2 regions of the Pseudoalteromonas sp. HF66 genome follow, and region 1 is predicted to be linked to the other one. Evidence: predicted binding sites of a transcription regulator. Region 1 holds the regulator's gene; the other holds the start of a gene.
What was found. The regulator sigma-54, encoded in region 1, starts transcription at its own class of promoters, with help from an activator protein. The targets are predictions, from matches to a motif close to GTTGGCACGNNNNTNGNNT.
Positions count from the first base shown of each region.

Region 2: HCZ11_RS18515 (TorF family putative porin) is a predicted target of sigma-54. The motif match lies at 12,445-12,463, and genes of this name have one in related genera.

Region 1 covers NZ_JAATOU010000014.1:98,102-112,814, reverse strand. The annotation lists gene HCZ11_RS14380 (DUF2333 family protein) at 1-455, shown strand, start outside; gene HCZ11_RS14375 (TIGR04219 family outer membrane beta-barrel protein) at 460-1,227, shown strand; gene HCZ11_RS14370 (TIGR03899 family protein) at 1,261-2,148, opposite strand; gene HCZ11_RS14365 (SRPBCC family protein) at 2,117-2,623, opposite strand; gene HCZ11_RS14360 (EAL domain-containing protein) at 2,883-5,078, shown strand; gene HCZ11_RS14355 (YgiQ family radical SAM protein) at 5,363-7,543, shown strand; gene mgtE (magnesium transporter) at 7,578-8,936, opposite strand; gene HCZ11_RS14345 (HPr family phosphocarrier protein) at 9,148-9,420, opposite strand; gene rapZ (RNase adapter RapZ) at 9,436-10,281, opposite strand; gene ptsN (PTS IIA-like nitrogen regulatory protein PtsN) at 10,282-10,734, opposite strand; gene hpf (ribosome hibernation promoting factor) at 10,738-11,025, opposite strand; gene HCZ11_RS14325 (RNA polymerase factor sigma-54) at 11,053-12,549, opposite strand; gene lptB (LPS export ABC transporter ATP-binding protein) at 12,667-13,392, opposite strand; gene lptA (lipopolysaccharide transport periplasmic protein LptA) at 13,389-13,910, opposite strand; gene lptC (LPS export ABC transporter periplasmic protein LptC) at 13,900-14,454, opposite strand; gene kdsC (3-deoxy-manno-octulosonate-8-phosphatase KdsC) at 14,451-14,713, opposite strand, start outside.
Region 2 covers NZ_JAATOU010000028.1:24,531-39,243, reverse strand. The annotation lists gene rpoA (DNA-directed RNA polymerase subunit alpha) at 1-835, opposite strand, end outside; gene rpsD (30S ribosomal protein S4) at 860-1,480, opposite strand; gene rpsK (30S ribosomal protein S11) at 1,502-1,888, opposite strand; gene rpsM (30S ribosomal protein S13) at 1,902-2,258, opposite strand; gene rpmJ (50S ribosomal protein L36) at 2,387-2,500, opposite strand; gene secY (preprotein translocase subunit SecY) at 2,523-3,851, opposite strand; gene rplO (50S ribosomal protein L15) at 3,862-4,296, opposite strand; gene rpmD (50S ribosomal protein L30) at 4,301-4,483, opposite strand; gene rpsE (30S ribosomal protein S5) at 4,487-4,993, opposite strand; gene rplR (50S ribosomal protein L18) at 5,003-5,353, opposite strand; gene rplF (50S ribosomal protein L6) at 5,363-5,896, opposite strand; gene rpsH (30S ribosomal protein S8) at 5,910-6,302, opposite strand; gene rpsN (30S ribosomal protein S14) at 6,324-6,629, opposite strand; gene rplE (50S ribosomal protein L5) at 6,640-7,179, opposite strand; gene rplX (50S ribosomal protein L24) at 7,196-7,510, opposite strand; gene rplN (50S ribosomal protein L14) at 7,521-7,889, opposite strand; gene HCZ11_RS18535 (AsmA family protein) at 8,164-10,107, opposite strand; gene HCZ11_RS18530 (hypothetical protein) at 10,333-10,752, shown strand; gene HCZ11_RS18525 (helix-turn-helix transcriptional regulator) at 10,761-10,961, shown strand; gene HCZ11_RS18520 (hypothetical protein) at 11,107-12,273, shown strand; gene HCZ11_RS18515 (TorF family putative porin) at 12,561-13,238, shown strand; gene HCZ11_RS18510 (aldo/keto reductase) at 13,302-14,195, opposite strand; gene HCZ11_RS18505 (YIP1 family protein) at 14,367-14,713, shown strand, end outside.

The sequences.
Region 1 (14,713 bases):
TACGCAGCTGGTTAAAAGAAGCTGAAAAGCGACTTGGCAGCTTAAGTCAGCGATTAAGCGCGAGTGTTGGTCAAGACCGTTTGAATACAGATTTAGCTGGCGACACTGCAGCTCATCAAGCAACTTATACACCTTTGCAAAACCAAGTGAAAACATCTTGGTGGCAAATTGATGATGTGTTTTATGAATCTCGTGGTGCAACGTGGGCATTACTGCACTTTTTACAAGCGGTTGAATATGATTTTGCTGATGTATTAGAAAAGAAAAATGCTCGTGTTAGTCTGCAACAAATTATTCGTGAATTAGAGGCCACACAAGAAACAGTGTGGAGCCCAATGATTTTAAATGGCAGTGGCTTTGGTTTTGTAGCTAACCACTCATTGGTCATGGCGAATTATATTTCTCGAGCCAATGCGGCTCTAATTGAACTTAGCGAACTTTTAGCGCAAGGATAAAATGATGAAAAAGTACTGTTTAGCAGCAGCCCTTTCAATGGCTTGTTTAGCCCCAACAGCGCAAGCTGATACATTATTAGGTTTATACTTAGGTGTTGATGGCTGGCAATCAGATAATAGCGGTAGCTTTGCTCAAGACGGAAACTTACAAAGCTTTAAATTTGATGATGAAACGTTTACGAGCTACTACGCAGCGCTTGAGCACCCAGTGCCGTTAGTACCAAACATTAAACTAAAATACACTGAGCTTGAGTTAAATGGTGATACCACCCTAGATGAAACCTTTAGCTTTGGTGGTTCAGATTACGTTGTAGGTACGCAAGTAGGCACTGTCAGCGATTTATCACACATCGACTATATTCTCTATTACGAAATCTTTGATAATGATTTAGTTTCTATTGATTTAGGTGTGAATGCGAAACAATTCGACGGTGAAATTACGGTAACGGGTACATCGCAAGATGGTGGCCAAAACACGACTGAGCGAGTTGATTTCTCTGGTTTCGTACCTTTAGTTTATGGCCGTTCTGAAGTTGGCTTACCATTAACGGGTTTAAGCGTATTCTTTGAAGGTAGTTTACTTGCTATTGACGATAGCAAAATTCAAGACTATCAGGCGGGCATTGCATACGCTTTACTTGATAACTTAGCAATTGATATGGATATTAAAGCCGGCTACCGCTCAATGACATTAGAGCTTGATGATATTGATGATATCTACACAGACTTAGATGCATCAGGCCCATTTGCGGGTATTCAAATCCACTTCTAATCGAGCCATTCGATTTATACTAAGCTGGCTGCTTTATTTTAAAGCTTGCCAGCTTACTTCAAATTCATCTTCTAATGCTGTTGATAATATTTGCTTATAAGCTTTGTTTATTGGCGATGCAATTAGCTTTCGTAACTCATCACCCGTTTGAGTAAACTTATAATAACTGAGTACCAAGTCATTACTTTTCGCTATTAGAACCAAGCGTTGATTCATAAAGCTCAGTACTAGTTCTTGGCCAGCTTTTAAAACGGCTGATTCGATTTCTTTTCGGTATAGTAAGTTAATATCCATTAAGGTAAGAATATCAGGAAAGCTAACGGGAGTTTTTCCTAAGTTAAATGACACTTTGTTACCCTTTCTGAGCAAATCAAACAGCGATGGTTTTTTATAAAAGCCGAGTAAAATTAAGTGGCTGTTGTCTTTTTCATTAAAGCCACACAGTGATGTACAGCGTTGAAGGGCATCAGCTTCTCGCTGAGTCATGTGTTTAAGTGTTTGCAGGCTTTTAATTGAAAAGGTACCCGGTGAGACTGTTTCACCAGCTAGTATTTTCGCCCACAGTTTCTGCATTGATGAGTTCGCTGTGTCTTCACATAAACTAATAAAACGCTCTATCCAATCAAAATCGGGCTGTTGTTGACCAGTAACATCCGGGCAAAAAGCCATGGCCATCGACATAATGGTTTCGATATTTTCTTGGCGCTTTATAAATTGAATTTCTTGGCGAGTTTGGGCGCGCTCTAAAAGGCTGGCTTGAGCTCTTATTTGATAAGCTAGCTGTTGCTGACCTTGTGCTGAGTAGCTGTCATTATCAGCATGGTTAATCCTAGCAGATGAGGCTTTATGAATTGGATAGCCGAGCTGATTTTCTATGATATTAGCAAGATTAACTCTCGCTTGAGCTGCTTTCACTGTCATCGGTAGCAATCGCCTTGTCTTTTGTTGCTAACTGCGCATGGGTTTTGATGTTATTGAGCGCCAGCTTTACTGTGTTATTGAGAATATACTGGCTTAATAAAGCAAGGTAGCCACCAATAATTGGGGTATTAACCTCACCATTTAGTGAACACTCAATATTAACGTTATCGCCTTCAGGTAAATAGCGGATAGTGCCTTGGGTAATGTGTTCTTTATTAAATAATATATTAAATGAAAGCTGAGTATTGTCGAGTTGGGTGATGGTCATTTCGCCTTCGCCAAAGCGACTTTGCCAAAATTGATGTGCACCAACGCCCTGACTTGGCTCAGCAATGATAAATTTAATGCTCGGGTCCACTGCCTGCCATGGTTGCCACTTTGGCCATTGACTAAAGTCGCCAACAAGACTCGCAATCTCGGCGCTGCTTGCGTTCACTTTAATTGACTTGTGAACTGTATATTGCGGTGAAAGCATCAGTCCAATGACAAGTGAGATCAGAATGCCGATAAAAATCGCTTTTAGGGTAAAAATGAGTATTTTAATAGTCTCACCTCAGGCAATTGTTTTATAACTTTCATAACATTATACGTAACATAGACTATAATCTGTTTGATACTATATAAGCTATCACTAATGTATCATAGTTAAATAAGTGATAGAATTTTGAGCGTCGCTGTAAAATGGAGTGGAACCATGGTTACAGTATTATGGGCATCACTCTAAGGAATTATTAATGGCATCAGAGAGTAACGACTTTTTGTTTAGTGACCAAGATGACGAACAGTTAGTGGATGAAACTGTCTCTGATTTTTGGGACGTATTAATTGTCGATGATGATCCAGAAATACATTCAGTGACTAAGCTGGCTCTTTCAGGGGTTGAGTTCTGGGACAAAGGCTTGCGGTTCCACCATGCCTATTCAGGTGCAGAAGCACTCGAATTACTTAAAAATGACCATTCGATTTCGGTGATTTTACTTGATGTAGTCATGGAGTCAGATGATGCTGGCTTAAAAGTTGTAAAGCAAGTTAGAGAATGCCTCAAAAATCACAACGTGCGAATTATTTTACGAACCGGACAACCAGGTTATGCACCTGAAGAAAAGGTTATCCGCGAATACGATATAAACGACTATAAAACCAAAACAGAACTAACACGCAGTAAGCTTATTACTGCACTTGTTACTGCTATTCGCTCATATGAGCAAGTTTGTCAGCTAGAATTTCAAAGCCGCGCTTTAAATAATATTTTGTATGCATCAAAAGCTATTCTTGGTTTTACCGATATCAAAGCTTTTTCGATGGCGGTTATCAAACAGCTTTCAATTATTTTGGATTGTGAACCGCAAGGCTTACTGTGTGGTTCAATCGAAGATGATAATCAGGTTTATGTTTTAGGCGGTTGCGCTCAATACAATGATTTTATAGGTCAAGGTGTTGAGCAACTTGATGATGGTCGTATCATCATGCAAGTGAATAATTGCTTGGCGCAAGGTGAACATCAACATACGGATATTGACAGTACATACTTACTCAAAAGTAAAAATCGCCAAGCAGCTATTTACTTAGAAACCGAGCACACGCCAAGTCCTTCGCAATTACAATTTGCCGAGATATTCCTGACTAATGTCAGTGTTGGTCTTGATAATGTTAGATTGTTCAACCGTTTACGTGATGCTGCATATAAAGATATTTTAACTGGCTTATCGAATCGTAATGATTTCATGAATAAAGTTGAGCGTTACTATCAACCGGGTAAAAGTGATTTTGTATTTTTATTAATTGATGTTGCGCAATTCTCTGATATTAATAACGGCTTAGGTCAAGAGATCGGTAACTTATTACTGAACGCAATTGTCGATAGGTTACAACAAGAGTACCCTAATGCTGAGTTGCTCTCACGTATTGGTGCAGATGTGTTCGGTCTATTGTTACCTGTTAATGAGTGTGATGTTGAGCTACTTCGCGAGCATTTAAGTTTGCCTTTTAATGCGGGCGAACACATTTTGCCAATCAATTTTAACATCGGTTTATGTTATCAAGGTGACTTTCAAAAAGCGGGAATTGAGACATTAAAACTGGGATACATTGCTCTTAACCAAGCTAAAAAACAATCTTCTGAAATGGTGGTGACTTATACCCCAGATATGGAAGAGAAAATGGCGTGGCGTTTAGGTATCATCAGACAACTTCGCCAAGATTTCGAACAACGTAAATTAGAGGTTTGGTTTCAGCCGCAACTTGATTTAAATACCCTTGAGATTATTGGCTGCGAAGCGCTGCTTCGTTGGCCTTCGGGTAATGGTCAGTATATTTCACCGGCGATTTTCGTTCCTATGGCTGAAGATGCAGGCTTAATTGTTGATATAGGCCAGTGGGTGCTAGAGCAAGCATGTTTGCAGCAAAAGCGCTTAGAAGCATTAGGCTTTTCAATAAGTATTGCTGTGAATGTGTCGGTGCCACAATTTAAAGTTAAAGGCTATGCACAGCAAGTTAAAGACACTTTAACAAAATACAATGTAGAGCCGCAGTTTATCGAACTTGAAGTAACCGAAAGTGTGGTTATGGATGAACTAGCTAATGTGATCACGACATTAAAAGAGCTTAAAGAGTTTGGCATTGAGATTGCGATTGATGACTTTGGTACAGGGTTCTCGTCGTTGAGTTATTTGCAAAAATTGCCGCTTGATAGACTTAAAATTGATCGTGCTTTTATTAAAGATTTACCAGGTCAAGATTGTCAGGCGATTGCAGCGTTAATTATTTCTCTTGGTGCAAGGTTAGGCTTAAAAACTATTGCAGAAGGGGTCGAAACACAAGCGCAAGCAGATTATTTAGCCCAGCTTGGCTGTGATGAAGTGCAAGGCTTCATGTACGCTAAGCCTATGCCAGAAAAAGAGTTAATTACCTACCTGCAAGCTAGGCAATAGCCAGTTCCAGTATGTGCATACTAATTAAACAGCGCCCTCCCATGTGAAGGGCGTTTTGTTTTCTATAATAATCCATAAGAGTGAGGTATAATACCAACCCGCGATAATACTTAGTCATTTTGAGAGATTAAACCTGTCGCTACCTGCGTTAAAAATTTCTGATTTAGAACAACTAAATAACGAAATTTTTGCCTTGTTATCAACGAGGTTTTATTGCCTCAAAATAGACCACTTAATTAAGCGAATTGGTATAATTCGCCCCTTTTGTTAGCAGAGTACACTTTATGAGCGCATTAAAAGCCGAGCGAGGCCTGTTTTCTTACCCTAAGTATTGGGCTGAATGCTATGGCACGGCGCCATTCTTACCGACCACTCGTGCAGAAATGGACGCGTTAGGCTGGGATAGCTGTGACGTGATCATTGTCAGTGGTGATGCATATGTTGATCACCCTAGTTTCGGTATGGCTGTGATTGGCCGCATGCTTGAATCGCAGGGTTTTCGCGTTGGTATTATTGCGCAGCCTGACTGGAACTCGAAAGATGCCTTTATGGCGTTAGGCAAGCCTAACTTATTCTTTGGTGTTACGGCGGGTAATATGGACTCGATGATCAACCGTTATACCGCTGAAAAGCGTATGCGTCATGATGATGCATACACGCCAGGTAACATAGGTGGTAAACGCCCTGACCGTGCGGTGGTTGTATATAGCCAACGTTGTCGCGAAGCTTATAAAGATGTGCCGCTGATCATCGGTGGTATTGAGGCGAGTTTACGTCGTATTGCTCATTATGATTACTGGCAAGAAAAAGTACGCCGAAGTGTTCTGTTTGATGCCAAAGCCGACATTTTAATTTACGGTAATGCTGAGCGTCCACTTGTTGAAGTGGCTCACCGTATTGCCGCAGGTGAGTCGGTCGAGACAATTCAAGATATACGTGGTACCGCGGTAATTCGTAAGGAACCATTGCCGGGTTGGCGTGGTAGTGACTCTACAGCTATCGATAAAATCGGTAAGATTGATCCAATTCCAAACCCGTATGGCGCAGATGATGTGGGTTGTAGTAAATCTGAGTTTAAAAAAGCGGGTATTGATCTAAGTGCTGAAGCAGCCAAACCAATAACTGTTCAGCCTGCACGTCCTAAACCATGGGAAAAGACCTACGTTAAACTGCCAGCGTTTGAGCAAGTGAGTGTGAATAAGCCGCTTTATGCCCATGCGTCGCGTATTTTGCACCAAGAAACAAATCCAGGCTGTGCACGTGCGTTATTTCAACGTCATGGCGACCGTTCTATTTGGGTAAATCCGCCAGCATTTCCACTAGAAACAGAAGAAATGGATGGTGTATTTGGTTTGCCATACCAACGTATTCCGCACCCAAGTTATGGTGATGACAAAATCCCTGCGTATGAAATGATTAAAACCTCAGTGAACATTATGCGTGGCTGCTTTGGTGGTTGTTCTTTCTGTTCGATCACAGAGCACGAAGGGCGTATTATTCAAAGTCGTTCAGAGCAATCAATTATTGATGAAATTGAACAAATTCGTGACAAGGTACCGGGCTTTACAGGGGTTATTTCTGACTTAGGTGGACCGACTGCGAATATGTATAAGTTGCGCTGTAAGAGTAAAAAAGCAGAGAGTACTTGCCGTCGTTTATCATGCGTTTATCCTGATATTTGTAAGCATATGGACACGGATCACACGCCAACCATTGAGCTTTATAAAAAAGCCCGAGATGTGAAGGGTGTGAAGAAAATCTTAATTGCTTCAGGCGTACGCTATGACTTAGCAGTTGAAGATCCACGCTATGTAAAAGAGCTGGTTACCCATCACGTAGGCGGGTATTTAAAAATTGCCCCTGAGCATACCGAAGATGGCCCATTATCTAAGATGATGAAGCCGGGTATGGGTGCTTATGATAAGTTTAAAGAGCTATTTGATAAATACTCAAAAGAAGCAGGTAAAAAGCAGTATCTGATCCCGTACTTTATTTCTGCTCACCCAGGAACTAAAGATGAAGACATGGTTAATATGGCGCTTTGGTTAAAGAGTAATGACTTTAAGCTTGATCAAGTACAAAACTTTTATCCGTCGCCAATGGCCAACGCAACGACGATTTATCATACTGAGATGAACTCGTTACGCAATATTAAAAATAACACTGAGCAAGTGCCTGTACCAAAAGGCGCCCGCCAGCGTCGTTTACACAAAGCGATTTTACGTTACCATGATCCTGCTGGTTGGCCGATGATCCGTGAAGCGCTAAGAAAAATGGGCAAAGCGAATCTAATCGGTAAGGGGCCAAACTGTTTGGTACCTGAAGAAGGTCGCAACGAGAAAGCAGCTAAAGGGAAGGGCGGTAAAGGCCGCGCGGCACTGACTCGTCATACCGGTTTTAGCCAGTTTAAAAAGGCCAATACTAAACCAAGAGTTGGTAAAAATAAGCAGCGTGCAAGTAAATAGAAATAAATACGGCCCTTAAAGGGCCGTTTTCAGATTAGATTAATAACCACGTTGCAGTACCTAAGAAGGCAAAGATACCGACAATATCGGTAACGGTTGTGAGTACCACACTGCCAGCGAGGGCAGGGTCAATTTTCATTTTCTTGAGAATTAATGGAATGCTTGCACCCGCAATACCTGCAGCAACCAGGTTCATAAACATTGCAAAGGCTAATACTGCACCGAGCTTAAAGTCCCATTGCCATAGGGCAACAACACCGGCAATTAATATCGACCAAATAACGCCATTCAGTGCGCCAATCGCTAATTCCTTGAGTAATAAGAAGCGTTGGTTAGTTTGATTAATATGGCCAACGGCTATACCACGAATAACCAGTGTTAAAGTTTGACTGCCTGCAACGCCACCCATTGAAGGTACGATACCATTGAGTACTGCCAAAATAGGCAAAATTGCTAAGGTATTTTCAAAAAAGCTTGCCACAATTGCTGCTAGCAATGCGGTTAATAAGTTAACTCCAAGCCAAATAGAGCGACGTTGCGAACTTTTTAGCACTGGCGCAAAGGTATCTTCTTCGTCATCAAGACCAGCGAGGCTTAGCATGCTATGTTCAGCATCTTCGCGGATTACGTCAACGATATCATCGATGGTAATACGACCTAGCAAGTGTGCGTTGTCATCAACAACCGGGGCTGAAATCCAGTTATGACGTTCGAAAAGTTGTGCTACATCACTTTCATCCATTGAAATAAGTATAGACTCACAATCTTCATCCATTAAATCGCGAACAATTTTATCAGATGGGCTTGTCAGCAGTGTAGTTAACGAAAGTGCTCCTAGGAAGCAGTTATGCTTATCAACAACGTATAAGTCATCAGTGCCTTCTGGTAGCTCACCTCGTAGGCGTAAATAGCGTAGCACTACATCTAAAGTAACATCTGGGCGAATTGTTACCGTATCGCTGTTCATCAAGGCACCGGCAGAGCGCTCTTGATAAGAAAGTGCCTGAGTAGCCCTTTCTCTATCTTGCGAGTCCATTGCACTAACTACGTCTTGATATACGGTATCAGGAAGGCTACGTAAAACCTCACCTAAGTCATCGTCGTCCATGTCCTCGGTGGCGGCAGCAATGTGCTCAGGTTCCATCTGCGCAATAATACCAAGACGTACATCTTCAGACAGTTCTTCTAGAACATCACCACGCACATCTGGATCAACCAGCTGCCAAAGCATACGACGAATTTTATGGGGAGAAGACTCAAGTAAAAGGGCTGTATCACAAGGCGCCGTTTTGGCTAACATACCGCGCACTTGAACAAATTGACCACTATTGAGTGACTTGGTCACTTGTTTGAGTTGTTGTAGTGGGTAATCTTGTTCAAAGGCTTCTGGCATTGGCGTCCTTACAACTGAAAAAAGTTTATATAGGCTGAGCAAATACAGCATAGTTGCTTTGTGGTGTATTTGCAGAGATATCGTCGCACTGTGATAAATTTATTAAGAGTTTTGCAACTTAGAAAAGCGAGCGATATAAAAGTAGGATATTTAAAGGGAATTTCAAATATCCTAATTAAGTTTACCGTAAATCTTGAAGGCTTAGCAAATGCTATTCTTGCTCGTGAAAGCGCTGTGCGATTAATTCACCGATTGCAGTTAATGCTGCATCAGCATCAGGGCCTTCACAAACGACTCTAACTTCTTTACCTTGACTGCTTTCAAGTAGCATTAACGCCAATACGCTGTCACCTTCAGCTTCTTTATCGTCTTGATAAAGCGTAATTTTAGCATCAAATTGTAGTGCTAATTGGGCTAAAACAGTGGCTGCGCGAGCATGTAAGCCGAGTTTGTTTTGAATTAAAAAGGTATCTTCAGCGCGCATTATAATAGTGCCTAATTAAATGTCTTGTTCACGGTGGCGAATTTTTACATTGTCATGGCTTTTAGCAAAACTCTCACCAATTGTTTGCGCTAAGTAAACAGAGCGATGTTGGCCACCAGTACAACCAATGGCAATGGTAAGGTAACTTCGGTTGTTACGCTCTAAATGTGGTAGCCATGTTTGCACAAATGTTTGAATTTGCCATGTGAACTTTTGCACTATGCTGTGGCTAGCTAAATAATCTTTTACTGGTTGATCTAGACCCGTTAGCGGCTTCAAATCAGGTTCCCAGTGTGGGTTAGGTAAAAAACGTGCATCAAATACGTAATCAGCTTCTTTTGGAATACCATGTTTAAAGCCGAAAGACATAAAAGTGATAATCAGTTTTTTATCCTTTTTACCCAAAATCTTTTCGCGAATTGATTCTGCTAACTGATGAACACTGAGATCTGTGGTATCAATCATAAAATCAGCACGAGTGATCAACACATCGAGTAAGACTTTTTCTTGTTTAATAGCCAGATCAAGTGGCAAAGAATCAATGGATAATGGGTGTAAACGACGAGTCTCTGAAAAGCGTTTTATCAGGGTTTGGTCATCACTGTCTAAGTAAAAAAGTGTTGGATTTGCGAAACCAGGAAGGTACTCAAGAATATCATTAAATTCTTGCTGCTCTTTTGGAAGGTTACGCACATCAATACTGACCGCTATTTTATCGTAGTTATCTGATACGCTACGCACGAGCGAAGGCAGTAAATTGACTGGAATATTATCAACGCAATAATAACCTAAGTCTTCAAGTACTCGTAAAGCGACCGATTTACCTGAGCCTGAGCGACCGCTGATAATGATTAATTCCATTTATGCCTCTGCTGATATAACCTGAAACAGTTGCTGATCGGTAGTAGCACTACGCAGCTGTTTACAAAACTCTTTATCTTTAAGTCTATCAGCAATTGTTGATAAGGTCTTTAGATGAAGCTGAGAGTCACCATCTGGTACGATGAGTGCTACGAAAATGTCAACAGGGCGATTATCAATTGCATCAAAATTGATTGGGGATTCACTCACTATGACAAACGCCTGAGGTTCATCGGCGCCACTCATTCGGCCATGTGGAATAGCAATACCTCGGCCAATACCAGTGCTACCTAACTTCTCTCGGTTGAGTAAAGCATTTAGGATATCTTGTTGAGATAAATGAGGAAGCTGCTGGTGAGCCAGTTCGCTGATATATTCAAGAATTCTTTTTTTGCTATTAAAAAGGACCGCAGCTTTGCTGCAGTCCTGATTAGTAAGTGAACTTAGTTTCATAATTTAATGTCGAGCTAATTTCTCTTTGTGTTTAATGACTTGGCGATCAAGCTTATCGATCAACGAGTCAATGGCTGCGTACATATCTTGATGTTCTGTAGAAGCGAACAATTCGCCTCCGTTTACATGTAAAGTTGCTTCTGCTTTTTGGCTTAATTTTTCTACATCTAGAATGACATGAACATTATTAATATGGTCAAAATGCCTTTCTAGTTTCGCAAACTTGGTGTTTACATAGTCTCTTAATGAATCAGTGATTTCTACATGACGACCAGTTAAATTTAGTTGCATAAGCATTTTTCCTTCTATGTAAAACGTCTAAATCAAACTCTTACGCTGATTAGACGGAGGTATTGCTAGAGACTCACGATATTTTGCAATTGTACGTCTAGCTACTTTAATTCCTTGCTCAGCCAATATATCTGCAATTTTGCTATCACTCAATGGTTTAGCCGAGTTTTCTGCAGCGACTAACTTCTTGATTAAAGCGCGTATTGCTGTTGAAGAACACTCACCACCATTTTCAGTGCTGACATGGCTTGAGAAGAAATATTTCAACTCAAAAATACCCCTGGGGGTATGCATATATTTTTGCGTTGTTACTCGTGAAATCGTCGATTCATGCATTTCGACCATTTCAGCAACATCATTTAGCACCATCGGCTTCATTGCTTCTGGGCCATGCTCAAAGAAAGCTTGTTGTTGTTGAACGATACAGTTGGTCACTTTTAATAGTGTATCGTTACGGCTTTCTAAGCTCTTAATAAACCACTTTGCTTCTTGTAAGTGAGAGCGAATAAATTGGCTGTCGCTACTTGATTTAACAGAGCGAGACATAGCCGCATATTGGCTGTTCACTCTAATCTTTGGCATACTATCTGGGTTTAACTCAACCACCCAGCGACCTTTTACTTTTTTCACTGATACATCAGGTATGACGTACTCAGACTCTTCGCGTACTATGCTATCCGCAGGCTTAGGGTTTAAGCTGTGAATTAGCGTCATTACTTCTTTAAGCTCATTTTCTTTAAGCTTAGTCTTTTTCATCAAAGTTCGATAGTCGCGACTCGCTAATAATTCGATATGCTCAGATAAAACCATTTTAGTTTCAGCTAAATATGGCGTGTTTGCATCGAATTGGCGAAGTTGAATACACAGGCATTCCTGTAAACTACGCGCCCCAATACCGACAGGATCAAACAATTGAATTCTCTTTAGGACCGCTTCGACTTCATCAAGTTCGATTTCTTCTTCATCACTATTTTGATTAAAGCTCTCGACGATATCTTCACAGCTTACCGTTAAAATACCAGAGTCATCGATAGCCTCAACAATTGCCACAGCAATCGCTTCATCAGTCGGACTAAAGGGAGTTAGCTGTAATTGCCACATAAGGTATTCGTGAAGGGTTTCGGTCGATGCACCTTGATAAATAGATTCATCTTCTGGCATTGGCCCTGATGATGTTGATGGAGCGGCACTCATGTACTCATCCCATGTAACATCCATGGCTAAATCGTCACTTACAGTGTCTTTATTTAGAGCATCACTGCTTTCTTGTTCATATTCGCTAGGTGCTTCGTCTGCAGAAGCGCTGACTTGCACATCGTCAGATTCAGCTTTTTGTTCATTTTTGCCGATGCTTTCTTCGTTGTAATCCGCTTCTTCCACTTCAAGTAAAGGGTTACTATCTAGCGCCTCTTGAATTTCTTGTTGGAGATCCAATGTACTGAGCTGCAACAAACGAATAGCTTGTTGCAGTTGTGGAGTCATTGTAAGTTGCTGGCCCATGCGCAGCTGTAATGATTGCCTCATGTATCCCTAACAATCCTTTTTTTAAGTTATCGATAACTGTGCAAAGACAGTTAAGTTATTATCGATTTATTGTCATTGTTATAAGTCTAGCAGATGCTCTAGTCGGTGGCGTAATGGTTACAGCCTAAATTGCTCGCCTAGATAAACATCGCGTACAGTTTGGTCAGCTAATACGTGCTCAGGTGTGCCTGATGCAATTAGCTCCCCATGAGAAACAATGTAGGCTTTTTCACAAACATCAAGGGTTTCTCGAACATTATGGTCAGTAATTAGTACACCAATACCACGATTTTTTAGGTGCTCAATAATTTTCTTTATATCTAACACTGAAATTGGATCAACACCAGCAAAAGGCTCATCTAAAAGGATAAATTTAGGATTAGCGGCTAATGCGCGAGCAATTTCAACGCGGCGACGTTCACCACCAGATAGCGCCATACCTTGACTATCACGGATGTGTTGGATGCTAAATTCATCTAATAAGCTATTTAGAGTTTCTTCCCGCGTGGTTTTATTTAGATCTTTACGAGTCTCTAAAATAGCCATCAAGTTTTGGTAAACTGTTAACTTTCGAAAAATCGAAGATTCTTGCGGTAGATAACCAATACCCAACCTCGCACGGCTGTGCATTGGCAAAAGGGTAATATCGTTATCATCGATGCTAATTTTACCTTTGTCGCTCGGAACTAGGCCTACAATCATGTAAAAAGTCGTGGTTTTACCAGCACCATTTGGGCCAAGCAAGCCAACAATACTGCCAGCTTCAACTTCCAGACCGACATTTTTAACCACTTGGCGGCCTTTGTAGCTCTTAGCTAAAAGCTCTGCTTTTAATGTGCTCATGGTTGGCCTTTATTGTCTTTTTTATTTTCAACAGGTACTAAAATAGTGTGTACACGATCTGATGAGTTTTCGTCTTTTTCAGCACTGATAAGCTGCTGAGCCATATCATAGGTAATGCTTTTCGCTGTTACTTTTTGACCAGCTTGGGTAACTTCAGCTTCACCGTTTAAGGTTAAGAAGCGTTTCGCAACATCATAACGAACTTCTTCAGCACTGGCGCTCATTACGGAACCATCCGTTTGTTTTTCTTCGAAGTAAGCTGGTTTGCCTGTTGCAATAATTAGCTCTACTGTACCTTCGGTATCACCGCCGTGTGCTTCAAGACGTTCTGCTGTAATACGACGATTACCATGCACGATCTCTACGTTACCTTCAAATATGCCAACGCCATCCTTTAGTTTACCAACTTGGCGATCTGAGCTAATGCTAATTTGTGCGCCAGTTTGCTCGGCAGCGGTGCCGGAAAACGCAATCAATAAGCTTGGGATCAGGAGTAATTTCTTCAGTTTATTGGTCATAGTATATGGTTCGTGTATGGTTAGTTAACTCAACAATTTCGGTTTTTAAATCGGCTTTTAAGCCTTTACCGGTAATCTTTAAATTCGGTCCTGTTAGTGTTACAGGTTGCTTTGAAAACATGGTCATTTTATTAATGTCGACATTAATGTTTTCTGCTTTTATATCTTCGATCATACCGTTATGGGTTAAGTTTTTAGCAACTACATCCCCTTCAAAAATCAGCTGATCATTTTCGTATAAAGTGGCTTCTTTGGCTTTTACTTGCCAAACCTGCTGGTCGCCATAAATAGTAAATACAGGTTGCTCAAAAAAGGTAAACCCTAATTGTTGATACAACTCCATTTTAGCCGCAGCTACTTTATGACTGATTTTTCCTTGCTCGTCATAAGCAGTTTGCTTTAACGCCACCGCAGTGTAATCAGGCGTTGCAATGATCTCGTCTTCACTAGTTATTGTGTCTGCTGATTGATTAAAGTACGGATACCACAACCACACCATGCAACAAACAAAAACAACACTCAGTAAAATACGGGCTATATTCATGCGCTGGTTCCATCGCTAGTTAACGGCTTACCGTTTTCTAACATCAGTAAATCAGTTAATTCACGCACGGCTCCAAAGCCACCTGGTAATAATGTGGTGTAATGAGCCAGCTTTTTAATTAGTGGGTGTGCGTCGTTAACAGCAACAGCAAACCCTACTTTTTCCATTACTGGTAAGTCTGGACCATCATCACCAATATAGGCAATTTGCTCATCAGTTAGCCCCAGTTTATCCTTTAACTCTTGATAAGCAATTAGCT
Region 2 (14,713 bases), on a different contig from region 1:
CGATATATTGAATTTGCTCGGCTTTCAAACAGTTTGCTGAACGTACTGTTAGCTCAAGATCATCAACTGGACGAAGTAGAATAGGATCGAATTCTGGCTTCTCTTCTTTCTCTTCTGGCTCAGTTACATCACGTAAATCTACGAATGCATCTAATTGCTCAGCTAAGATAGTAGACGCACGGCGGATCGCTTCTTCAGGATCTAAAGTGCCGTTTGTTTCCATATCAATGATTAACTTGTCTAAGTCTGTACGTTGCTCAACACGGGCTGATTCAACCGAGTACGCAATACGTTCAACTGGGCTGAATGATGCATCAAGCAGCAGACGACCAATTGGACGCTCATCGTCATCAGAGGATAAACGACTAGATGCCGGCACATAACCGCGACCGCGCTCAACACGAATACGCATGCTGATCTCGCTGTTAGCTGTCGTAAGGTGACAGATAACGTGATCTGGGTTGGCGATAGTTACATCACCATCGTGCTGAATATCAGCCGCAGTCACAGGGCCTACACCAGATTTAGTCAGGGTCAGAAAAACTTCATCTTTGCCTTCTAAAGTTACTGCTAGACCTTTAAGGTTTAACAGAATTTCAATGATGTCTTCTTGTACGCCCTCTTTCGCGCTGTACTCATGCAATACACCGTCGATTTCTACTTCAGTTACTGCACATCCAGGCATAGATGATAACAGTATACGGCGTAAGGCATTACCCAAAGTGTGACCGAAGCCACGCTCTAATGGCTCTAAAACTACTTTAGAACGCGTTGGGTTGATAGCGTCGATATCGACTAACCTTGGTTTTAGGAATTCGGTAACAGAACCCTGCATTTTATCCTCTCTTAACTCTTAACTTTACTTAGAGTAAAGTTCGACGATTAGTTGTTCGTTAATGTCCGCAGACAGATCTGAACGCTCAGGTAGGCGCTTGAAGCTGCCTTCCATTTTCTTACCGTCAACTTCAACCCAAGTCGGCTTTTCACGTTGCTCAGCCAACTCTAGAGCAGCGATGATACGTGCTTGTGTTTTCGACTTCTCACGAATTACAACAGTATCTTCTGGAGTAATTACGTATGAAGGGATATTCACTACACGACCATTAACTAAAATCGCTTTGTGGCTTACTAACTGACGTGCTTCAGCGCGTGTGCTAGCAAAACCCATGCGATATACAACATTGTCTAAACGTTGCTCTAAAAGCTGTAACAAGTTTTCACCTGTATTACCTTTAAGGCGAGCAGCTTCTTTGTAGTAGTTACGGAATTGCTTTTCTAGTACACCGTAGATACGACGAACTTTTTGCTTTTCACGTAGCTGTAAACCGTAATCAGATAAGCGACCTTTACGAGCGCCGTGCTGACCAGGTGCAGTCTCAAGTTTACACTTAGAGTCGATAGCTCTTACGCCGCTCTTAAGGAACAGGTCAGTACCTTCACGACGACTCAGCTTGAGCTTAGGGCCCAAATATCTTGCCATGTTATTTCTCCTAACCTATTGTTAAACGCGACGTTTCTTCGGTGGACGACAACCATTATGAGGGATTGGCGTCACGTCAGTGATGTTGGTGATACGGTAACCAGCAGCATTCAAAGCACGTACAGCAGATTCACGACCTGGACCTGGACCTTTGATGAAAACTTCTAGATTTTTTAAACCGTATTCTTGAGCAGCAGTACCTGCACGCTCTGCAGCAACCTGAGCCGCGAATGGAGTAGATTTACGTGAACCACGGAAACCTGAACCACCTGCTGTTGCCCAAGATAGTGCATTACCTTGACGGTCGGTAATTGTTACAATAGTGTTGTTGAAAGAAGCATGAACGTGAGCCATACCATCAGCAACTTGCTTTTTAACCTTCTTACGACGAATTGGTGCTTTAGCCATAATCTACCCCACCTTATTTCTTGATAGGCTTGCGAGGACCCTTACGAGTACGCGCGTTAGTCTTAGTACGTTGACCACGTAGTGGTAACGAACGACGGTGACGTAGGCCACGGAAACAACCAAGGTCCATAAGGCGCTTGATATTTAATGTAACTTCACGACGAAGGTCACCTTCTACAGTGTACTTGCCAACTGCTTCACGCAATACGTCAAGTGTTTCGTCTGAAAGTTCACCGATTTTTGTGGTCTCGGCGATACCAGTCGCTGCTAAGATAGCCTTAGAGCGAGTCTTACCTATGCCATAAATAGCAGTTAAACCGATAACTGCATGTTTATGATCAGGGACGTTAATGCCAGCGATACGGGCCACTAACACATCTCCTATATTTGAATTTGGTAATCATCTGTTTGAAAAGCCCGTAAGGATACTCAAACGAAGACCAAATCACAACTAAAAACACAGGCCGAGTAAATAACTCAGCCTGCACGACTGTTTAATTAGCCTTGCCTTTGCTTGTGCTTAGGCTCACTGCAAATTACGCGTACTACACCAGCACGTTTAATAACTTTACAGTTACGGCATATTTTCTTAACGGAAGCACGTACTTTCATTGCTCAACTCCGTAAAATGACCTTATCGACCGTAGCCTTTAAGGTTTGCTTTTTTCAGCACAGAATCATACTGATGTGACATCAGATGCGTCTGTACTTGTGCCATAAAGTCCATGATTACAACAACGATAATCAAAATTGATGTACCGCCGAAATAGAATGGCGTTTGCCATGCCATAGTCATGAATTCGGGCACCAGACAGATAAAGGTTATATACAAAGCACCTGCCAATGTCAGGCGTGTCATCACTTTATCAATGTATTTAGATGTCTGCTCACCTGGACGAATACCTGGGATAAATGCGCCAGATTTTTTCAGGTTATCTGCTGTTTCACGCGGGTTAAATACCAACGCGGTGTAGAAAAAGCAGAAGAAGATAATAGCCGCAGCTAAAACCATCGCATATAAAGGTTGACCTGGAGTCAACGTTGTAGCGATTGCTTGTAGCACATCAGCGACCGGACCTTCACCCTGGCCGAACCAGCTTGCAATTGTACCAGGGAACAGAATTATACTGCTAGCAAAGATTGGTGGAATAACACCCGCCATGTTTACTTTCAGTGGTAAGTGCGTGCTTTGAGCAGCAAATACCTGACGACCTTGTTGACGCTTCGCATAGTTAACGACGATACGACGTTGACCACGCTCAAAGAATACAACTAGGTAAGTAACAGCGAATACGATTACAGCAATCAATAACAGTACAAGTACATTCAGATCACCTTGGCGCGCCATTTCGGCTGTCGAACCAATAGCAGACGGCAGGTTAGCTACGATACCAACAAAAATCAGAACAGAAATACCGTTACCGATACCACGTTCTGTAATTTGCTCGCCCAACCACATTAGGAACATAGTACCAGTTACTAAACTCACTACAGCAGTGAAGTAGAAACCGATACCAGGGTTAACAACTAACCCGTCCATCATGCCCGGTAAGCTTGTAGCAATACCGATTGATTGGATAGTAGCAAGCACAAGCGTGCCGTAGCGTGTGTACTGGCTAATTTTCTTACGCCCTTGCTCACCTTCTTTCTTAAGCTCTATAAACGGCGGATACATATGCGTTAATAGTTGCGTAATAATCGAAGCCGAGATGTACGGCATAATACCCAGTGCTAACACTGAAGCGCGCTCAAGCGCACCACCGCTGAACATGTTAAACATTTCAACAATGGTGCCCTTTTGTTGCTCGAAGAAATCGGCAAGTACAGCGGCGTCAATCCCAGGGATCGGCACGAATGAACCTAGACGGTAAATAATGATAGCACCTAATACAAATAGTAATCGACGCTTCAATTCCGAAAGCCCACTTTGTGCACTTTTCATATCTTGACCTGGTTTAGCCATTAGTACTTCCTTAGTCTTCTACCTTGCCTCCGGCAGCTTCGATAGCTTCGCGAGCACCTTTAGTCACTTTAAGACCTTTAACGGTAACTGCGCGTGAAACTTCGCCAGATTTAACTACTTTAACGAACTGGATGTTCTTTTTAACTAGACCAGCTGCTTGTAACGCGTTTACGTCTACTACATCGCCTTCAACTTTAGCGATTTCAAAAAGGTTAACTTCAGTAGATACTAATGATTTACGTGAAGTGAAACCAAATTTAGGTAGACGACGTTGCATAGGCATTTGACCGCCTTCGAAACCAACGCGAACTTTACCGCCAGAACGTGATTTTTGGCCTTTATGACCACGGCCACCAGTCTTACCAAGACCAGAACCAATACCACGACCTAGACGTTTCTTTTCAGTTTTTGCACCAGCAGCAGGTGAAAGTGTATTCAAATGCATCGAATTAACCCTCAACCTTTACCATGTAAGAAACTTGGTTAATCATACCACGCACACATGCTGTGTCTTCTAACTCAACAGTGTGATTGATACGACGTAGACCAAGACCACGTAATGTAGCTTTATGCTTCGGTAAACGACCGATAGAGCTCTTTACTTGTGTTACTTTTACAGTTTTATTAGCCATGGTTTACCCCGTGATTTCGTCAACGCTAAGACCACGTTTAGCAGCGATTGACTCTGGAGAATTCATGTTCTCTAGAGCAGCAATCGTTGCACGAACGATGTTGATCGGGTTAGTTGAACCGTATGCTTTTGACAATACGTTCTGTACACCAGTTACTTCTAGTACTGCACGCATCGCACCACCGGCGATGATACCTGTACCTTCAGAAGCAGGCTGCATGTATACTTTAGAACCCGCGTGGCGACCCTTGATTGGGTGCTGTAGCGTGTTACCGTTAAGGTCTACACTGATCATGTTGCGACGTGCTTTTTCCATTGCTTTTTGAATAGCAGCTGGAACTTCACGTGCTTTACCATAACCAAAACCTACTTTACCTGCGCCGTCACCAACTACTGTTAGTGCAGTAAAGCTAAAGATACGACCACCTTTAACTACTTTAGACACACGGTTTACCGCGATTAGCTTTTCAGCCAAATCAGGCTGTTGTTGCTTTGCTTCTACGTTAGCCATTGTCTACTCCTAGAATTGCAGACCGGCTTCACGCGCTGCATCAGCAAGCGCCTTCACACGGCCGTGATATTTAAAGCCACTGCGATCAAAAGCAATCTTTTCGATGCCTTTGTCAGCTGCACGTTCAGCAACCGCTTTACCAACTGCTTGAGCAGCTGCAACGTTACCTGTGCCTTTAACTGTTTCGCTAATTGCTTTTTCAACAGTAGAAGCAGCAGCCAGTACATTACCCTCAGCAGTAACTACTTGAGCGTAAATGTGACGTGGCGTGCGGTGGATAACAAGACGCGTTGTGCCTTGTTCAATATAATTTCTACGAGTGCGTTTAGCACGACGTAGACGAGCTGTTTTTTTATCCATCGTCTTACCTTACTTCTTCTTAGCCTCTTTACGGCGTACATTCTCGTCCGCGTAACGAACACCTTTACCTTTATAAGGCTCAGGTTTACGGTATGCACGGATGTTAGCAGCTGTTTGACCAACTAACTGCTTGTCTACGCCCTTAACTAGAACTTCTGTTTGGCTTGGTGTTTCAATCGTAATACCTTCTGGTACTTCGAAATTCACTGGGTGTGAGAAACCAAGAGTTAAGTCTAATACTTTGCCCTTAGCTGCTGCACGGTAACCAACACCTACTAACTGAAGTTTCTTCTCGTAACCTTCATGCGTACCAACAACCATGTTGTTGATTAGAGCGCGAGCAGTACCTGCTTGTGCCCATGCATTAGCTACGCCTTCACGAGGTAAAGTTGTAATAACGTTGTCGTTAACTTGTACTTCAACAGCGTCGTTGATAGTACGAGTTAATTCACCGTTTTTGCCTTTAACTGTGATGTCCTGGCCTTTTAATGTAACTTCTACACCGGCAGGAACATTGATTGGTGCCTTTGCTATGCGAGACATAGTTCCCCTCCGATTAAGCTACAAAGCCAATGATCTCACCACCAACGCCGGCACTACGTGCTGCGCGGTCTGTCATTAGGCCTTTAGAAGTTGATACGATAGCGATACCAAGACCACCCATTACCTTTGGTAATTCGTCACGTTTCTTATAGATACGTAGACCAGGGCGGCTAACACGCTGGATATTTTCAATAACAGCTTTGCCTTCGAAATATTTTAAATCGATAGAAAGCTCAGGCTTCGCTTCACCGCTTACAGCGTAATCTGCGATATAACCTTCATCTTTTAATACTTTAGCTACTGCTACTTTCAGTTTTGAAGTTGGCATCGTTACTGATACTTTCTTCGCTGACTGACCGTTACGGATACGTGTAAACAAATCCGCAATAGGATCTTGCAAGCTCATAGTCTTACTCCCGTGATACTATTACCAGCTAGCCTTTTTAAGGCCAGGAATTTCACCGCGCATAGCTGCTTCGCGAACTTTGATACGGCTCATGCCGAATTTGCGAAGGTAACCATGTGGGCGGCCCGTAACGTTACAACGATTACGTTGACGTGAAGAGCTAGAATCACGTGGTAAAGCTTGTAGCTTTAATACCGCGTCCCAACGATCATCGTCAGATGTATTTACATCACTGATGATAGCTTTTAGTGCCGCACGCTTTTCAGCATACTGAGCAACTAATTTAGTGCGCTTTGCTTCGCGCGCTTTCATAGAATTCTTTGCCATAACCCTACCCTTATTTCTTGAATGGGAAGTTAAACGCTTCTAACAACGCACGGCCTTCATCATCTGTTTTCGCAGAAGTAGTGATTGTGATATCCATACCGCGAACACGGTCTACTTTATCATAATCAATTTCTGGGAAGATGATTTGCTCACGTACGCCCATGCTGTAGTTACCACGTCCATCAAAAGACTTAGCACTTACACCACGGAAGTCACGGATACGCGGGATAGCGATTGAAACCAAACGCTCAAAAAAGTCCCACATACGCTCGCCACGTAGGGTTACTTTACAACCAATTGGGTAACCTTCACGCACTTTGAAGCCTGCAACTGATTTGCGTGCTTTAGTGATTAGAGGTTTCTGACCAGAGATTGCTTCTAGATCCGCAACAGCGTTATCTAAGATCTTCTTGTCAGCTAGAGCTTCGCCCACACCCATGTTTAATGTGATCTTTTCGATCTGAGGGACTTGCATGACAGAGCTGAAACCAAACTTCTCTTGAAGTTCAGCGACTACTTTGTCTTTATATACTTCATGCAGTTTCGCCATCATTCTACTCCAACTATTAGATAGTTTTACCAGTAGATTTAAAGATACGTAATTTCTTACCATCTTCAATCTTGAAACCTACACGATCTGCTTTACCCGTTTCCGAGTTGTAGATCGCAACGTTTGATACGTCGATAGACGCTTCTTTCTCAACAATACCGCCAGCTTGGTTCAACTGTGGAACCGGCTTTTGGTGCTTCTTGATTAAGTTGATGCCTTCGACAAATACTCGACCAGACTCAGTAACAACTGAAAGCACTTTACCGCGCTTACCTTTGTCTTTACCGGCTAGTACGATTACTTCGTCATCACGACGGATTTTTGCTGCCATGATAGACTCCTTATAGTACTTCTGGTGCTAGTGAAACGATTTTCATGAACTTTTCAGTACGAAGTTCACGAGTCACAGGGCCGAAGATACGAGTACCAATTGGCTGTAAGTTATCATTTAAGATAACAGCCGCATTGCTATCGAAACGGATCAAAGAACCGTCCGGACGACGAACGCCTTTTTTAGTACGCACAACTACCGCGTTTTTAACATCACCTTTCTTCACTTTACCGCGAGGAATAGCTTCTTTTACAGAAACTTTGATGATATCGCCAACCGCTGCATAGCGACGGTGCGAACCGCCAAGGACTTTAATACACTGCACTTTGCGAGCGCCGCTGTTATCAGCAACGTCCAGCTGAGTTTGCATTTGGATCATGTTAATGACCTCCGGTGTAGAAATTACAACACGCCTTAATTCTGTTTAAAATCAAGACATTTCGGTTAAATTCCACTCAAAAAACAAGCAAGTTGTCTCTTAAGGGCGGGCAATTGTAGCAGCAATGACAAGGAAGTGGTAGGTTATTTTTTAATTAATTTGGAATTAATCGTGCTGCTTGCATTAAGGAATTACAGCGACTTGCTGGTTTGTTATTGATTATAAAACAAACAGGGCGCTAATGCGCCCTGTTTTTGACTTTAATTAAATTTTATTAATTTCCAAATAGACCTTTTAATTTGTCTTTTATTTTATCTTTGGCTTTTTCTTTCACTTCTTCTTTAGCAGCCTCACTCACATCTAAGCTATAACCTACATCATGGAATGGGCCTTTTATACGCAGAGGAATTTTAAACCCAGTGCTGTCATCTGTCGTACCCTGCCCTTCGATTGAATCAACAATCCCCGTCACTAAACGGTAGTCTACAGTGGTCATTGGTAAATCAATCTTACCTGAGCCGGTAATACGAATAAGCGGACTTAATAGAGATAAGTCTGTATTTTCACCAATACCATTTGTGAATACAAAACTACCTTTAAGTGCTGAGAAGTCTGTCTGTTGTGAGTTATCAAAGCCAGTATCCAGGCCTTCTGATACCGCACTTAAGTTACCTTTTATAAGCTCTTTAGCTTTACGAACCATCTCTGCAATGTTGGCTCCTTTCACTGCACCATCTGCAAACTCAAAGCCCACCTTGCCGTTAAGGGCATTAATAAAGCTTTTTTGACTTTGACCTGTGGTCGTTAGATCCCAGTTTAAAGAGCCTTTACCCATTAACTTATCGAAACCGGCCGCATCAGTAAGTAATGGCTGTGCATCGATTTTATCTAAAGAAAAGTTAGTGCTAATTTTATAAGGTGTTTGCTTAGCGTTAACGGTGATTACACCTTTGCCATTACCTTCGTATGCAACAAACTTATCTAAGCTGATGTTAGCTACTGCATTTTTAAGGTTCACTGTTAACTGGTTTTCGCCAAGTGTAATATCATTTGCTTTTAAACCACTTGAACGCACAACAACATTTGCATCAAGTGCATTTAGGCCACTCATATCAATTGTTGTATCATCCCAAACAATTGGCTGCGCTGGCGCATCTGAGGCCGGTTCTGCTTGCTCTTCTTTAGCTACCCCCTCAGGTAAGTAAGGGTTTAGATCAAGCATGCCTAAATCAATATCGGCATTTACAACTAAACGGTCGCCAAGCTTAATATCGCTTTTACCTTTAATTTGTAGCTCATCTAGGGTGGCAAGTAGCTCAGCCAGTTTAAACTGCTCACCTTTTAAATGCATTGAACCTTTTACATTAAACGCATTGAAAGCATTCTCTTTAGCATTAAGCTCAACACCCTGCCAATTCGCAATGTTTTTAACTGAGTCACCACTAACAGATAGAAGCCCTTGCACATCATTACCCATTTCTGCAATTGCCCCTTTGAAATTCAAATCGATCAAGCGTGAATCAACCTCAGTGCTGACATTAAAGGTTTCGCCCTCAATCGCTTTTACGGGTGTATCTAGCGTTACATCCAAATCAAAACGCTCACCCATATAGGTAATACCGCCTTTTAACTCAAGGGTTTTACGAAGAGAAGGTAATAAAATGGCTAACTCTAAATCACTTATCTGTTGTTTTGCCCCAGTTTTACCGTCTAGATAAGTAAAGGTACCACCATAAATTGCCACTTCGCCAAGCTCAATATCAAAGTTATCAGGTAAGTTAACGGCACCAGAACTCTTTTGCTGCTCAGTCTGTGGTTGCTCTGCAACCGCATCAAATAGCTGCCAGTTTGCTTTACCATTTTTATCGGTTTCTAACAAAATCGTTGGTTCGTTAATAACAAATTTATCTAGCTTAAACTCACCGCCAAATAACGACATCCAAGGAATACGGATAGCAAGTTGCTGCATACTTGCCATATTTTTTTGCGAACCAGTTTGCATATTGGCAAAGTTTACATCATTCAGTTCTAGCTTTAATGATGGAAATACCGACAGCTTTTTATCGCCATTAATAGTCAGACTACGACCTGTGGTTTGTTCTACTTGCTCCGATACTTTATTAAATATCGCGTCTGTAGGAATGAGGAATGGTGCTGCGACTACTAATGCAATTAGTAATAAGAAAATGACACCAACAACTTTCAGTAAGGTTTTCATAATCATCCTTAAAAATGGGCAAACAATGTTCATATCATAGCGGGAGTTAGGCGCAAATGCATTGCCCAACCCACAAAAAGGTTTGTAAACAAGCTTAGGTTTAAGAACATGAATCAGCGCTGAAATATTTTGATACCTTTAGGTTACAAATAAATCTTGACCGAATGATACCCTAGGGTTACATTGATACCTAGAGGTTACATTTAAATCAAAAAGGAAAAGATTATGTCTAAGCAAGATATACAAACGGAAGAAAAGTTTATGAGCCATAACGCATGGTTTTCAATATTCATGGGAATTACGTTATTAATCATTAGTGTTTACCCAATGCTTAAGCAGACATCAGCACCTTTACTGTTTATCGGCGCTGCCGCTTTTTTAGGTTCATTTTTTATGTTTGTGATTAGAGGTGGGTTTACATGGAAACTTGGGTATCGCCTTATGTATACCGATGAATTTTTAAAGACAATTGATACCATCGCTTATAAACATGTGGTTCTTGGATTACTTTTTAGCATGGGGGTTATTTTTTTATTGTCTGATGACCTTGCTTTAAATGTATCTCATAGCATGATGGCCACATTTTACCTCGCTCAAATGTGTTTAGTATACGGCGTATCAATTCTTTGGCAGAGTAGAGACTAGGTATAATAGTGGAAAATAATATCGCTAAATTCCGTAAAGAGAAGGGTTTATCGCAGCAAGAACTCGCTGATGCCATTGCAGTATCACGTAAAACCATTAGCACAGTTGAAACAGGCCGCTTTATACCTTCGGTTATTATCGCGTTAAAAATTGCAACCCACTTTGAACTTACCGTTGAGCAATTATTTACACTTGATGATAATGATTAATTAATCAAGTCAATCGCAATCTTGCTCTATCAGTAAGATTGCATCATTTCATTACTTCGGTATGATGCACGACCCTGTTGTTTTTGCACCCTGTGTACTAAAATCAAACAACCTAATTTGGTCAAAACTGGAGTATCGATTAAGCATGAAGAAACTGCTTATTTCACCGTCAAAAATGGCGCTTGGCGAGCAAGAAAGTCAAATTTATCAAAACATCCTCAAGCAGGCCTCTGATATCAGCTTAAACCTAATGGCAGTTAAAGTAGAAAACCACCCTGAAGACTTTTTAGGCTGGTGCTATGAGCTATTAAGTGCAAGCCGCGATCGCATTAACTACGATCTATTAGAAGATAAGCAATTACCGACACTTAAGAAACTTCATGACTTATTAATTTCTGCCATCAGCTTTTTGCAATTAAAAACCTTAAGAGTTGCACCATGGCCAGTTATCGCAGGCTTCATCGAACAGCATAAAGAGCTTGTGGCACTTGATGAGCAACTACGTTTAGCTAATTACATTGCAGCGATTAAATCACAATCATTAAAAGAGATGATCCCTGAAGACCGTTTAGCGTTTTCAGGTAAACACAGTGCGTCGCTTGATCCAAGCAGCTATAACTTCGATGTTGAATGGTTTGCTTCTACGAAGAACGCAAAAGGCTTTCACCAAATGTTGAGTGATTTGCCTGGTGCATTCGATGAAGCCTTAGCGCACATTCCACTTGAAGGCGAAATAACCCAAGAGCATTATCAACACTTTATGGTTGCATACTTGATGGCATTTAATGGTAGCGATGAAAAGCCAACGCTTGCTCCTGCAACTCGCTTACTTGCGATGCGCCGACCTGATGTGTTTACACCAATCGTAAATAGTAAACTTGATGCCCTTTGTGGGGCACTAGGTATTACCAAATTAAATAACCGTGATTTTGAGCGCTACTGGCAAGATATTGTAGAAGCAATCCATAATATGCCTTGGTTCAAAATGGCTAGCGCCGCAAATGAACTTGAGCAATCTTTAGTTGAAATTAAAGCTCTATTACCTAGCTTCTTTTATTATGCAGATAAAAGTACCGCCGATAACTCAAACTATATTAAGTTGTTAAACAAACCTAAGAGTACCACGAGCTCAGCAGGTAAAAAGACCGTACGCCGTGGCAAAGAATCAGCTGAGATACTGGTAGACCGTGCATTAGCAAGTGATGATATCCCTGAACATATCAAAGCAAAGCGCGATTCAATCATCAGTGAAGTTGAAAAAGGCCGAAGTGTTGAAGAGACTATTAGTCTGATGCGAGCGATTTTCGGCTAAGTCACTCTCAAATAAGAGAAACCCGGGTGCTTCGCAATTGTGCAACCGGGTTATTTTTTGCACCACACAAGTGCGCATGAACAATTCAAATATCCACTATTTTTTCAATTAAGCCATCTTAGAAGTCTGTTTTTAAAGCATTTAAGCATAAAATAGCCCATTCAAAATGAACTTGGCACAACCAGTGCAACATCGTATCCAGACAACACATAATAAATGTCCTCGAATAATAACCAGACTGCAATCTGAAATGGGACAAAATCAACATAACAACAGGATACAGAAACATGCTAAAACTAAAAAAAACGGTCGCAGCAAGCGCTCTTGCGCTATTAACTTTGAGCTCGACATATAGTTATGCAGAAGTCACAGCAAACGCTGCGGCAACGTCAAATTACTTATGGCGTGGTCAAGAGCAAACTGGCGGTGATGCTGCAATCCAAGGTGGTATCGACTACGCAAGTGAATCTGGCTTTTATGCGGGTACTTGGGTATCGAATGCTAGCTGGGCTGACGACATGACGTACGAGCTAGACCTTTATGCTGGTTTTGGCGGTGAAATCAATGAAACCTTTAGCTACGATGTTGGCTACATTTATTATGCATACCCAGATGCAGCATCTTACACAGATGCAGATTTCTCAGAAATCTACGGTAGCATTAGCATGGGTAGCTTCACCTTTGGTGCAGCAGTACTAGCAACATCAGCAGCTAGCGGTGACGGTACAGACTTTGGTGATTCACTTTATTTAAATGCTGACTACAGCTTCCCAGTTGGCAGTACCGGTGCAGAAATGGCCCTTCATTTAGGTCATTACTCAGGGGATTTCATTGGTGATGATGACATCATCGACTACGGCGTTTCAGTGTCGAAAGACGGCTTTACTTTCGGTCTTTCAGACAATGACATCGATGGTTCAGATGTAAAAGTGTACGTCGCTTACGCGGTTGACTTCACTTTATAAAGAATGTGTTACTTGCTGCAACACGAAGGGCCGTAAGGCCCTTTTCTCGTTTAGGGCTATTCGTTAAGGCACACTATGACCAGTTGAGCCTTGCCAAATGCGATACCATTGTTCACGGCTCATAGAGAGCTGCTTAGCTTCAACCGCTGATTTAACACGTTCAATGTTACCCGTACCAAGTACCACAGACGGTGCACTCGGGTGCATTAACAACCAAGCATAAACAACTTGATCAATTGCTGTGGCGCCAATTTCAGCACCAACCTGCTCTAACACGGCACGTAAACGCACTGCTTTTTCATCATCGCTTGAGAATAAACGCCCCCCTGCCAATGGTGACCAAAGCATAGGTTTGATATCAAGCAACTGGCATTGGTCTAAGCTGCCATCATCAAGGGCTTTCATTTCGTAAGGTGAAAACTCAATTTGATTAGTTACAAGCTCAAAGTCTAAACGCGACTGTAACAAGCTCAGTTGCGATGGCGTAAAGTTAGATACACCAAAATCAATCACATCACCATTTGCTTTTAGGGTATTAAATGCTTGTGCCATTTCATCGGCATTCATCAAGTAATCAGGGCGATGAATAAGTAATACATCTAAACGATCAGTGTTGAAGTTTTTTAGTGACTGCTGTGCTGAGGCAATAATATGCGCGGCACTTGAATCATAGTGGTTTGCTTTGCCTTGTAATCCTAGGCTTGCAAACGCAGGCTTGATACCACATTTAGTAATTATTTTGATTTCATCACGAATACTTGGTTTTAGTTTAAGTGCTTTACCAAATTCAGCTTCACAACCGTATTCACCGTAGATGTCAGCATGATCGGTATGTGAAACTCCCATATCGATTGCATTTTCTAAAAAACTTAAGCATTGCTGGGGCGTTACCTGCCAATCTAACAAGCGCCAGAATCCTAATACCAACTCATCAATACAACGACTATTGCTATTCACCATAACGACCTACTTTTCCTAATAAGTTCGATTCAAATTAATCCTTTAACCATATCACAGATTTACTAATCACAGCTGTTAACATACAGTTACAAAACAAATTGCTAATTTGTTACTAAACAGGATATTTTAGTACCTAAAAACAAATGTTATAAAACAAGGAATAAAAAAATGAAATCATCAAATGTAATGACCGCATTGGTTGATATTTTTATCAGCCCGAGTAAAGCCTTTAATGGTTTAAAAGAAGCAAAAGGTTGGTCTTTTGTTGCCTTTATTTTACTTGCCGGCATTCTCGCCGCCAGCATGTTTGCTTTTTATAATAAAGCTGACCCGCAATTTTTAATCGATCAACAAGTGGCAGCCGCCAGTGTTGATGCCACTATTGCTGAGCAAAAAATGATTCGCCAAAGCATGGAGCAAACCATAGATATGCAAGTTTGGTTTGCTATGTTTGGTGGCATTATTGGTTTAGCTGTTATTAATGCTCTAATGGCAGGTTACTACCTATTTGTATC